DNA from 3 places in the Paenibacillus sp. NPDC057886 genome. Region 1 is predicted to be linked to each of the others. Evidence: riboswitches for the same ligand, from Rfam matches in the RefSeq annotation. Region 1 holds a riboswitch; each other region holds the start of a gene.
What was found. Region 1 has a riboswitch for cyclic di-AMP ahead of ACFVQB_RS32760 (resuscitation-promoting factor). Riboswitches for the same ligand answer to the same signal wherever they lie in the genome.
Positions count from the first base shown of each region.

Region 2: another riboswitch for cyclic di-AMP. It lies ahead of ACFVQB_RS33830 (C40 family peptidase); the one in region 1 lies ahead of ACFVQB_RS32760 (resuscitation-promoting factor).
Region 3: another riboswitch for cyclic di-AMP. It lies ahead of ACFVQB_RS33200 (3D domain-containing protein); the one in region 1 lies ahead of ACFVQB_RS32760 (resuscitation-promoting factor).

Region 1 covers NZ_JBHVMZ010000016.1:14,254-18,484, forward strand. The annotation lists gene ACFVQB_RS32750 (HD domain-containing protein) at 1-24, shown strand, start outside; gene ACFVQB_RS32755 (TatD family hydrolase) at 357-1,127, shown strand; cyclic di-AMP (ydaO/yuaA leader) riboswitch at 1,369-1,622, shown strand; gene ACFVQB_RS32760 (resuscitation-promoting factor) at 1,896-3,080, shown strand; gene rnmV (ribonuclease M5) at 3,236-3,781, shown strand; gene rsmA (16S rRNA (adenine(1518)-N(6)/adenine(1519)-N(6))-dimethyltransferase RsmA) at 3,786-4,231, shown strand, end outside.
Region 2 covers NZ_JBHVMZ010000019.1:28,087-32,317, forward strand. The annotation lists gene ACFVQB_RS33820 (M1 family metallopeptidase) at 1-1,266, shown strand, start outside; gene ACFVQB_RS33825 (hypothetical protein) at 1,281-2,123, shown strand; cyclic di-AMP (ydaO/yuaA leader) riboswitch at 2,376-2,513, shown strand; gene ACFVQB_RS33830 (C40 family peptidase) at 2,517-2,987, shown strand; gene ACFVQB_RS33835 (GNAT family N-acetyltransferase) at 3,379-3,873, shown strand; gene ACFVQB_RS33840 (c-type cytochrome) at 4,024-4,231, shown strand, end outside.
Region 3 covers NZ_JBHVMZ010000017.1:42,302-46,532, forward strand. The annotation lists gene ACFVQB_RS33190 (ABC transporter substrate-binding protein/permease) at 1-887, shown strand, start outside; gene ACFVQB_RS33195 (amino acid ABC transporter ATP-binding protein) at 874-1,596, shown strand; cyclic di-AMP (ydaO/yuaA leader) riboswitch at 1,881-2,077, shown strand; gene ACFVQB_RS33200 (3D domain-containing protein) at 2,080-2,748, shown strand; gene ACFVQB_RS33205 (polysaccharide deacetylase family protein) at 2,880-3,668, opposite strand; gene lpdD (prenylated flavin chaperone LpdD) at 3,823-4,167, shown strand.

The DNA of each region.
Region 1 (4,231 bases):
ATACGCCCCTATTTCTCACATTAAAATGATGCGCAATGCTGCTCATGAGTCATGATGCAAAAAGCTTTCTAAAAGAGTTATTTTTCATGATACAGTAATCTGCTTTAATGGAGAGTACATGTAGATCGACATAATTTTGTAATCAGAGCAATTAGAATACAACCCGGATGCCTAAAAACAAGCAACATATAGATATGAAAGAACTTGTTCGCTCTACATGTTGTGCTGAATGAACTATTGGAATGAAATATAGATAAAAGCATGATCTAATTAGTAATATTAATGTTCTGGTTAAGATCCGCAGGATGGATTAAAAAGAGATCGTCGTTTATTCGACATGAAGGGAGAAATACAGCATGATGTTGTTCGACACACATACACACCTGGATGCACCACAATTCGACGAGGACCGCGAGGAAATGATTCAGCGTGCTGTGGATGCAGGCGTTGGTCGCATGATTAACGTGGGCTTTAACCGGGAGACCATTCCATCCACGATGAAGCTGGCTGAAACCTATGATTTTATATATGCTGCGGTAGGTTGGCACCCAGTGGATGCAATCACGATGCAGGAGGGTGATCTGGAATGGATTGCATCTTTATGCAAGCATGAAAAAGTGGTAGCCATTGGTGAAATTGGTCTAGACTATTATTGGGACACTTCACCGAAAGAGGTTCAACATCGCGTATTACGACAACAAATTGGTCTGGCCCGTGAGTTGAATATGCCGATTGTCATTCACAACCGGGATGCGCATGAGGATATTGTAAAGATCCTGCGTGAAGAGAAAGCTGGAGAAGTAGGCGGTGTCATGCATTCCTTCTCTGGCAGCTGGGAAACGGCGAAAATGTGCCTGGATTTGGGTTTTCATCTATCCTTCGGAGGGCCCATCACGTTCAAAAATGCGAAGCAGCCCAAAGAGGTACTTGAGAAGGTTCCTATGGACCGATTTTTCATCGAGACAGACTCGCCTTATTTGACACCTCACCCTTATCGTGGAAAACGAAATGAGACAGCGCATGTACGTCTGGTTGCAGAAGCAGCTGCGGAAATTAAAGGCATTTCGGTAGAGGAAATTGCAGCAATAACGACCAAAAATGCCATGGAACGATTTGGGATTCGTTAAAATATCGAGCAAAACGGGTGAAAAAGTGAGTTAAGCGGAGTTAATTTGCTTTTTGATCCAAATAAATCAAGAATATTACAATATTTTAACCAAATATTTAGAAAAACGTACTTGAACAACGCTTTACAACATGCATAGAAACAGGATATCATCTTTTCAGTGAATTGTTGTGCGGAAAATTGGATAGATGTTCGGGGGATGAACAAAGGGACACTTTCCGATGAAACAACATTACTTTCATGAATCAGTCTCGCTGAGTCTCCGTTAACGGAGAGCGGGGGAACCAATAGGGCTTAAACATCGGTGATTGCAGCCGATGCGCAACATGCGCTGACCCAAAAGCAGCGTATGAATCTGCGAAGCCGTATTTGATTTCTTCTTTGGGTCTCGGGGTGAATTCAAGGGCGTCCGCCATGAGCGGATGACCGGAGATAGGGCGGCTCTCTTTCGCCCGAACCCGACAGCTAACCTCGCAAGCGGAAAAAGAGAGGCAACCTCGTGCATGAATTTCCGATATTCAGAATCATTCGGAAGCCACGAAAGAGTTCCTCTTAAACTCTTTCTTTGGCTTTTTTGTTTTTGAATAAAAGAAATACTGTCATCATACGGTAAGTATTCAGGAGGATGACATCATGTTGCGAAGATTGATTCATGGTGCAGAACCGGATTATGTTGGTCCGATCTGTGTTCTGTAGAAAATTTGGTATAGTCGCGTCAAAGACATCATGCATTACTTTAGACGGCGAGGCTATGAAGGAGGACGGAGAAGTGGGCACATTCCAACCAGAAGAGACCCATGAGTCACGATCATCCAGTAAGTCTTTCGCGTTGCGGTGGAAGCATGAGAACTTGCGTCAAATGGCATTGATCGCGATTTTCTCAATTGCGCTTACAATCATGATCTTGTTAGTCGTTTACGGTCAGGCCGGGAAACAAATTTCACTGGTTATTGATGGCAAAGCTCAAGCGGTAGAGACTCGTACAGGAATGCTTCAGGAAATGCTGGAGGAGCAGTCAATCACAGTCAGCCCTCACGATCAGGTATCCATGCCCTTGAATGGGGCCATCACAGATGGAGACCGCATCGTTATTGAGCGGGCCGTTCCAGTTAATATTACGGCAGACGGGGACACCAAGACTCTGTATACAACCGATTCATCGGTAAAAGATGCGATTAAAAAATCAGGTATTCAGATTGCGAGTGAAGACAAAGTATATCCTGCGCTTGGAACCACCATTGAAGCGGATATGAAAATTCGTGTAGTGCGGGTAACAAAGCGTACGGTGGAAGTGGAACAGCCGATCGCTTATAAAGTGATCAAAACGGCTGACCCTAGCTTGTACAAAGGCGACAATCGTGTCGTTGTGAACGGTAAAGAAGGCACACTTGTACAGCATATTGAAAAGGTGTTCCAGGATGGAGAATTGGTCTCCAAAAAAATGGTGGGTAAATCGGTCGCAACGAATCGCGTCGACAAAGTGATCGCCGTTGGTACCAAAGTCAAACCTGTTGTGAAAGAGCCAGTGATTCAGACGGTATCGGCGCAGACTTCCACGACAAAAACAGCAACAACCACGAACTCGAAGGAAACCGCTGCCTCGGGCAGCAAAGTGATTACCGTCTCAGGCAGTTCTTTTAAATATTCAAAAGTTTTGAAAAATGTATCCATGACGGCATACTCTTCTGAAGAGCCCGGTATCGGCACAAAAACAGCATCAGGTACTCGGGTAACCGAGGGACGTACCATTGCAGTTGATCCCAAAGTCATTCCAATTGGCTGGTGGGTGTATATCGAGGGCCTTGGCTTCCGTCGTGCGGAAGACACAGGTGGTGCCATTAAAGGCAACAAAATTGATGTGTATTATGATAGTGTGAAGCATGCCCTGAACTTCGGACGGAAGAAAGGCAAGACGGTATATGTAATTGGTCCGGTGAAGCCGGAAGCGAACTAAAATCGTTTTACTTTGAATTGGGAATGCTATAAAATAGTTGCATGAATGATTCATGCGGAATATGCGGCGGAGGGGTCTGAATTCAGTCTCCCCCGCCTTTTGGCAGAGAAGAGGATATTCCTCTTCTTTTTGCGTTAGAAAGGAAGAAATGGAACATGATAAAAGAAGTGATTGTGGTGGAAGGCCGTGACGACACCGTAGCCGTTCGACGTGCGGTTCAGGCAGATACGATCGAAACTGGTGGATCGGCCATCAACCAGCGCATTCTAAAGCGGATTGCACTTGCTCAAGAGAGACGTGGTGTTATCGTACTGACAGACCCGGATCATGCTGGTGAACGTATTCGTAAAATCATCGCCAATAAAGTGCCTGGTTGCAAGCATGCTTTTATTCCGGAGGCCGATGCTACTCGTAAAGGTGACATCGGAGTGGAGAACGCCTCACCGGAGGCCATTCGTCATGCACTGGCACGCGTGCACACGTCATATGAAGGCGCACCCAGTCTGATCGATTGGGAGGATCTGATTGCGGCGGGACTGATTGTGCACCCACAAGCTGCTGCACGTCGTATGGAGATGGGCAATTTGCTGGGCATTGGTTATTGCAACGGCAAGCAGTTCCACAAGCGGTTGAGTGTATTCCAGATTACCCGGGAAGAGTTCTCCGAAGCATTATCGCAAATTGAACGTGAAGGATTGTGAGCGTATGAAAGGCATGGAAGAAACCGTAGAGATTGCAACACCCAAACGAACCAAAGAAATTATTCAAAGACACGGATTTTCATTCAAGAAGAGCCTGGGTCAGAACTTTCTGATCGATCAAAATATATTGAACAAAATTGTAAATGCAGCTGATCTGGACGAGTCCAAGGGCGCACTTGAGATCGGACCAGGTATTGGCGCACTCACAGAACGTCTGGCTCGGGTAGCCGGTCCTGTAACGGCTGTAGAGATTGATCAGAGATTGATCCCGATTCTGGGTGAAGTGATGCAGCCTTATCCGAACGTTCGTGTGCATCACGGGGATGTGCTGAAGCTGGATCTGGCTGATTTGTTCCGCACGGATTTTGGAACGGTAGATAAAGTGAGTGTTGTTGCCAATCTGCCTTATTATGTAACGACGCCAATCATGATGAAGCTGCTCGAAGAGAA
Region 2 (4,231 bases), on a different contig from region 1:
CAGTATCACGGCAATTCAGAGTTTTACGCTGATTTCGGTATCTATAGTGTGCGTATTCGGGTACCGGAAACATACAAAGTGGCTGCTACTGGATTCCCAACCCAGCAAGCTGTTGTGAAGAACGGCGAAAAAATATATCAGTTCTATGCCGATGATGTGCATGATTTTGCCTGGTCAGCCTCTCCTGATTTTGTTTATGCGGAAGAGCCCTTCTCTGCCCCCAATGTGCCAGGCGTTCGAATCAAGCTGTATCTCGACCCTGCTCATGAGGATCTGAAGGAACGTTATTTCTACGCCGCCAAAGCAGCACTATCCAATTATAGCAAGTGGTTTGGCCCTTATCCGTATTCCACATTGTCCATCGTTGTCCCGCCCAAATCGGGGAATGGCGCAGGGGGAATGGAATACCCTACCTTGGTCACCGCCTTCGGTGCGGATGATTCTGCTCCTGGTTACGATCTGGAACGCACGGTTGTGCACGAGATTGGGCATCAGTATTTTTACGGCATGGTCGCCAGTAATGAATTTGAAGAGGCTTGGCTGGACGAAGGATTCACCTCCTATGCAGAAGATAAACTGATGGAACAGGAATACGGACTTATCCCGAATCTACCCGTACAATCAGGTCTCATTACTTCTCCAGCTTCACTAACACAGGACTCCTGGAAGTTTGATTCCCAGAATCAATATGCTGCCAACGTATACACACGAGGCAAGCTTGTATTACTCGGGATAGAACAGCAGGTTGGTGCAAAAACAATGGAACGTATTCTCTCGACCTACGTGAAGAAATACCGTTTCAAACACCCTACTTCGTCTGATTTTCAAAAGGTAGTGGAGCAAGTAACCCGTACATCCTGGACCGATTATTTTAATCAGTATGTATACGGAGACGGCATGGCTGACTTTGCAGTGGAGAAGATCGCAATCAACCCTATCCTGAAAGACGGCCAAACGTTGTACGAGTCGTCGGTTACATTGCAGAAAAAAGGCAGTGAATATAAGAAGGTGCCTGTTCGAATTATGTTCGAAGATGGGAAAACCATGACGAAAGAATGGAATGGCAGCGAGGAGCGCATTACTTACAAACTGACCTACACTTCCCCTGTTTCCTGGGCTATGACTGATCCGCTATACACGATTGTGCTGGAGAACCATCATATGAACAATTTTCTGAAAGCCGGACTGGATGAGCCAACCAAATCCCGCTGGAGCATGAGTGCAACCAAAATTATAGAAGCCATATTCGGAAGTCTGTCATGGTGAGGTGGATGGATACAGTGAAAGTAAAAATACGCGAAGGCTGGTTTCTCGTCCGTCAGCATATGTTCATTGCAGCACTCTTATTTCTCTATCAATTAGTATGGGGATACTTTCTTTATCGAATGGTACAGTCCGCTGTGGTTCCGCTGCTCCTGCGTTATCCTGACCCTGATGCAGGGGAACTCAGTACGATTTTATTCAAAATGGAGAGCCAACTCAGCCTGACAACGAATCCGGAGGTCCATCGCTATTTATGGATTTTAGGGGCTATGCTGCTGATACGGATGCTGATTAGCCCTCTCATTCAGGCAGGGCTGCTCTACTCGCTCCAGCATTATAATCATTCGGAAGAGCGCATTCCTTTCATTCGTGGCATTAAAAATCTGTGGAAACCGATGCTGTTGCTCCACACCATTCGCACCCTTTTGCTACTGCTACCGGCTTATTGGCTCGCACCAAAGCTCTATTCCATCTTTATGGAAGGTTTTCATTCCCTCCATCTGCTCTTGCCTGGAATTCCCTATATTGCTGGTTGGATTGTATACGGGTGGGTTATCCATCATGTCCTGCTCTACATGCAGTTTGGTATCTCGGCTCCTGATGGGGAAGGTGGAGCGCGTGGTACGTTTCAAGCTCTATGGATTGCAATACGCCAGGTCATCACTCTAATAGGCATTGCTGTCCTGCTGGGCGGACTTCATCTGCTGGTCTTTGGTGCCTTTACTTCTACTTCATGGTTAGTAACGGGCTTAACTGGCCTTATACTACAACAGACGTATCCACTTGCCCGGTGCTTGCTGAGCCTGTGGAAAATATGCGCCCATTTCCGGTTATGGCAGTCCAACTCGGTCAAGGATTAACATGAACAGCTAAAAATGGTTACCATCTCTATGTAAAGTTGTATTCATCAAATGCCGTTAATCAAGCAAACCTCGACCTTCCCCCGTCAAAGGTCGAGGTTTTTTTTGCTAATTTTGTTGTTAAACGTTGCCAAAGTGTTATACCTCTGTTACAATAATCGCAGTGAGTTTTTAGTAACAACTTTGTAATCTTTACCTTCATATTTGTAACTACTTAAAATTTAAACGTCATTTCTTGATTTCGCAGGTGCATAACTAGCATAGCCAAATTCCTAGCACCTGGGAAGCGGGGGAACCAGTTATGGGTGAATTGATCTTGCAACAGAGGGATCATAGGGGACCTTCAACCGAATCCTTAAGCTAACCTCGCAGGCATTGGAAGGGGTATATCTCTTGTTTAAGAAGAAATTAACCGCAGCTGTACTCAGCCTCACATTCGCATTATCGCTTGGAGCAGGCAGCGCATTCGCAGATTCAAAAATGGACCAAGTCATTGATTCAGCAATGGGAACTACATACAAAAGCGGAGGAACAACGCTTAACGGCTTTGACTGCTCTGGGTTCACAAGTTATGTATTCGACAAGCTGGGCATTGATCTGGCTCGCCAATCGAGTTCACAATTCGACATGGGCGATTCGGTTTCCCGTATGGAAATGAGACCAGGTGATCTGGTATTCTTCAATACAACGGGCAAAGGAGTCTCGCACGTAGGGATCTTTGTAGGGAATGGAAAGTTTGCACACTCCTCTTCTTCCAAAGGAGTTACAATTAGCGAATTAAGCGAAAGCTACTGGGCCAACCGCTATGTTGGCGCTAAACGGATTATGAGCACGGACGCATATGAGACATTGGCCATAGACTAGGGACAAGGTGAGCAACGTCATGCTGTAACAATACACTACTGTAACGAAGCATAATAGAACCGTCTGGTACATTCTCCGCAGGAATGTATCCGGCGGTTTTTTTGTGCTTCGTTTCCTTTAACGTATTCGGGATAGCTATCAAAACTAACTTTAACTTTTTTAGAGCTATTTTTCGTTGCTTCGTCCGTGCTCTTATAATGTTTTTACCCATCCCACTATAATATAAACGAAATTACCGGAACTTTTGTTTCACTTTTTTTCTAAAACGGGGGCTTGCCAAATGAACGCCTCTTTTGTAGAGTGAAAACAAGCTTAGATATGGAATGACATATGTATATGGACAAATCAAAATCATTATAGCTTGTTCACAATGAGAGGAGCGTGCAGTTGTATGGATGAAGCCCCTGTGACGTTTCACGTTGTGCCCATGCAAGAAAAACATGCGGAGCTAATCTGCGATTGGCAGTATGACCCGCCTTATAATATTTATAGCTGGCTGCCTTGGGAGCAGATGAAAGCACTTGAAGTCGAATTCGGGGATCCCCATCTACGGAAGGAACAATATGCGGTAGTGCTGGGAGAGGATCATCAGATTTGCGGTTTTGCTCAATACTTCCCACTTGAAGGCGTCACCCGCATTGGACTTGGCATGCACCCTGAACGCTGTGGTCATGGTCAAGGAACGGCTTTTGTCTCGGCCATTGTGCAGGAAGCAATTCGTCGGAACCCTGCAAACGAAATTGATCTGGAAGTTCTGACCTGGAATGACCGGGCCATTCGCGTCTATTTCAAAGCCGGATTTGTTACACAGGATACATATGAACGACAGACGCCTAGCGGTTTGAAACCTTTTTACTGCATGGTCTATGAAGGTCCACGCGAATAAATAGGGCTTGAAATCACCCTAAAAAGTCCCCGGTTATGTGATTAGTTCAAAAAATTACCACAAAATGCTATGATGTCACTACAGGTTCCGTTATAATGATATGGATAGTTTCAAGTTAGATGATCTTTCATTCTGGAGGGGACATAAGGGATGCACAAATGGATCATGAGCGGGGTATTTTTTGCAGCGTGCGCTTTAGCTATTGTACTAATGTTTACGCTTCCAGGGAAAGAGGAAGTTGCAAAAGAAGCGAAACCGACGATGCCACAAGTTACAATGGATGCAGGACAGGCTGAGGCACTAGTCAAAGCAAACTGTATTACCTGCCACGGTGATCAGCTTCAAGGGGGCATGGGCC
Region 3 (4,231 bases), on a different contig from region 1:
TCGTCGAAGATACGGTAGCTGCAGGTTATCTGGATGATGTTATTGGACTAGCTCCGGCTATTCCAGATGAAGAGCAGGTCGAAGCGGCAATCGGGATTCGCAAAGGCAATACGGAATTGCTGAATGCAGTGAACGGAACGCTGGAACGTCTGAAAAGCGAAAATAAAATCGATCAGTTGGTTACCGAAGCAAGCCAGTTGATGGCAGACAAGGTGAACAAAAGTCAAAACATTTTCGAAGTGTTCTGGCAGTACAAAAGCTTCTATGCAACAGGTGTAGGTTACACTCTCTTACTGTCTGCACTCGGTGTAATATTCGGAGTAATTATCGGTTTGATCATCTGTCTGTTCCGTCTGCATGACGTCTCAATTCTGCGTTGGATTGGAACAGCTTACGTTGAGGTTATTCGTGGTACACCGATGTTGGTTCAGTTGATGATTATCTATTATGGACTTGCACTGACACTTGGTATTAATTTTACGCCGCTTCAGGCGGGGATTATCACACTATCCATTAATAGTGGTGCCTATCTTGCCGAGATTTTCCGCGCTGGTATACAGGGTGTGGATCGAGGCCAGTTGGAAGCAGCTCGTTCCCTGGGAATGGGTAGAGGTGCGGCAATGCGCTTCATTGTGCTTCCACAAGCGTTCAAAGCGGTGTTGCCGGCGATCGGTAATGAGTTCGTGACCATTATCAAGGAATCCTCCATCATCTCGGTTATTGGTATGGTGGACATTATGTACCAGGCAAGTGTAGTAAAAAACATTACGTACCAAGGAATGAATCCATTCCTGATTGCAGCGGCCATTTACTTTGTGCTGACGTTCATTTTGTCCAAGCTGCTGGGTCGACTGGAAAGGAAGTTGAGTGCAAGTGATAGACGTTAGACAATTACACAAATCATATGGAAATAACGATGTGCTCAAGGGCATTAACGTAACAATTGGCAAAGGCGAGGTCGTCGTGGTCATCGGTCCGTCCGGATCGGGGAAAAGTACCTTTTTACGTTGTCTGAACCTACTGGAGCAGCCTACTTCCGGTGAGATTGACTTCGAGGGAGTTTCGATCACTGACCCCAAACATAACATTAATGCGACTCGTGAAAAAATGGGGATGGTATTCCAGCATTTCAATCTGTTCCCGCACAAAACGGTGCAGCAGAACATTACGATTGCTCCCATTAAAGTGAAAAAACAGTCTGCACACGAAGCGGAACAAATCTGTGCAGATTTGCTCAAGACGGTTGGCTTGTCTGACAAAAAAGACGCCTATCCAAATCAGCTGTCCGGTGGACAAAAACAACGGATAGCCATTGCAAGAGCTCTTGCGATGCAGCCGCATGTCATGCTGTTTGACGAGCCTACTTCAGCACTGGACCCTGAAATGGTCGGTGAAGTACTGGATGTCATGAAGCGGCTTGCAGAGGGCGGCATGACTATGGTTATTGTAACGCATGAGATGGGCTTCGCACGCGAAGTGGGTGACCGCATCCTGTTTATGGATGGCGGGGTTATTGTAGAAGAAGGAACGCCTGCTGAAGTGTTTGGTGAGCCCAAGCATGCACGTACACGTGACTTCCTCGCTAAAGTGCTCTAATACATCAAGTCATTATGGATGAAGATCAAGATGAAAATACAAAATCTATACTGCGGATGAGAATTTCATCCCCTCATACATCCCTGTCGATGACCCGTCGGCAGGGATTGTTTTGTTATGTGAGGACACGCACGGATTTACATAAAAAGTAACGTTTCTGTCATCAAAGATATAAGCTCAAATAGACAATTTTTTGAAAAAGCCGCTTGAATTCAGCATAAATGTTGAAGTGATTTAGCCAGATGGTAACATTTACTACGACTATTGGTTACAAAATTGTGATATATTTGTTCCTGCCGAAACTTCCGGAGTTGGGAGTGTGGGGGATGTAACGATGCAGAGTGTGCTTGGGGAAGAATCATTTGCACACGGCTTGGGGTGAATTAGGGCTACATAAATTCTTAATGTAATTGAACCTATAGGGTGGTTTCCTCCATCCGAATCCGACAACTAACTTCGCAGGCATAATGAGGGAGGAAGACCATGATTAACAAGAAACGTATAGCCAAAACAGCAACAGCATTGCTGACAGCAGCAATGCTCATCCAGGCCGTTCCGGCTCATGCTGATTCAGTTCATGTGGCCAAAGAGGGGGATACCTTCTACACCTTATCCAAACAATATGGAGTTGGACTTAACGCTCTTATTAAAGCTAACAATGACATTTCAGCTTACAACATTTATGGTGGTTTGAAAGTTACGATTCCTGGTAAAACAACGAACACAGCTTCTGCTGCTGCAGCTAAAACGGAGGCCAAAACGGTAACTGCCGCAAGTCTTGACGTTAATGCAGATAGTAAGGTTGTTCAAGCCTGGGGAAAAACGTTTGATTACAGCAAAGCTGTTGACGTAAAAGCAACAGCATACTCTGCGGACGCTTCCGAAAATGGAGGATGGGGTGCTGTGGACTACTTTGGTAATCCGCTTGAATTGGGTACCATTGCAGTGGACCCAAGTATCATTCCATTGGGTACAAAGGTACTGGTGACAGGTCATACACATCCAGGACTGCCAAAACAGGCATTTGTCGCTACGGCTCGTGATGTGGGCAGTGCCATTAAAGGTCACAAGATCGATATCTTTATTCCTGGCAGCAAGCAATCCGTGAGCACATTTGGTATTCAGGATGTTGAACTTTACATCTTGAAATAAAATCAAAGCGTAGCTGCACATCATCATATGTGACTCCAACTGAATCTAATTAAACAGTAAAGGGTGTTCTCCAATCACGATAATGTGATTGAAGGACACCCTTTTGAATATCCGCCTTCTGGAATCTTAACCTATTTGCCCTTTGGCAGTTCCAGCATTTCGTCCAAAGTCACCAGCTCGTACCCGCGGTTTCGCAATTCCTCGATGACTTCAGGCAACGCCTCGATGGACCCACTCAACTTCGATCCGACACCGCCTCCTGCATGCTGCAGAACAATGGAACCCGGTTTGACGGCCGACAGGATGTTTTGTTTGACTTCCTCTTTGGAAAGGCCCTTCCAGTCCAGGGAATCGACGTTCCAGTTCACAATGCTGTAATGTTGTTTGGCTGCCCATTGCAGCTGTTGCTCGTTAATATCGCCATAGGGTGGACGAATCATTTTGGGTGTGTAACCCGCCAGATTACGAATAATATCCCCGGTATGTAAGATTTGTTTGCGAAATGCATTCATGGACAGCTTACTGAACTCCGGGTGATTGTAGCTGTGATTGCCAACAATATGTCCTTCCTTCACCATGCGTTTCACCAAATCCGGATGTTTCTCAGCGCGATGTCCCACAATGAAAAACGTAGCCCGTACCTTGTATTTTTTCAAAATATCCAGCACCTGTGGGGTGAACCGAGGGTCAGGTACGTCATCAAAAGTCAGTGCGACCTTTTTAATTGAGGGGCCATTGGTTTTGAACGTATCTGCATATTTCTGCCTGAGCTGTCCCAGTGTCAGCTGTTCCTCTTCGGAAGAATCAGACTTCGAAGCAGGTTCGGTTTGCGGGCTTGAAGAAGCCCATAACTGAGCAGGAGCGTAACTTCCTCCCAGAAGAATGACCATGATGGATAACATGATGAGGCGTATACGCATGTTAGTGCCTCCTTTTCCCAAATTGCGTTCTCTTTGGTATGCCCGGGGCTTTCCGTATTTATGCATGATGTGAGATGTTTCATTGCTGATTCATTAAATCGGAGCCATAATTCCTCCATATATATTACATATTGAAAAGGACAGGTGGAGCAGGATGAGTACATACGACTTAAATTCCGTTCGTTTACAGGTGATTGAGGCAGGGGAAGACAAGGTATTTATGGTAACTGGAGGAAGATCACATATTGGGGCAGTAGCGACATTTTATCCGGACCGTGAACGGGTGAGTGGGGCTACGGTGCATATTCCAGGGCATAAGGAACAAGAACTGTGTGAAAGACTCGCACGTAAGGCTGCCCTGCAATTAAAAGTAACAGTGACTGTAATTTTGGGGATTCACTTTGATGCAATTACGCGGATGCAGATTGATGAGATTGTGCAGACTGCAGAGAAGCTGCTTGATGAAGAACTTTGCCAAACCGGTCGACTTATTCAATAGTTCCATCTAGGCTAAGTAGGCTAAAATCGTTTTTTATGATTTTTTTTGTTAAAATTGAAACGAG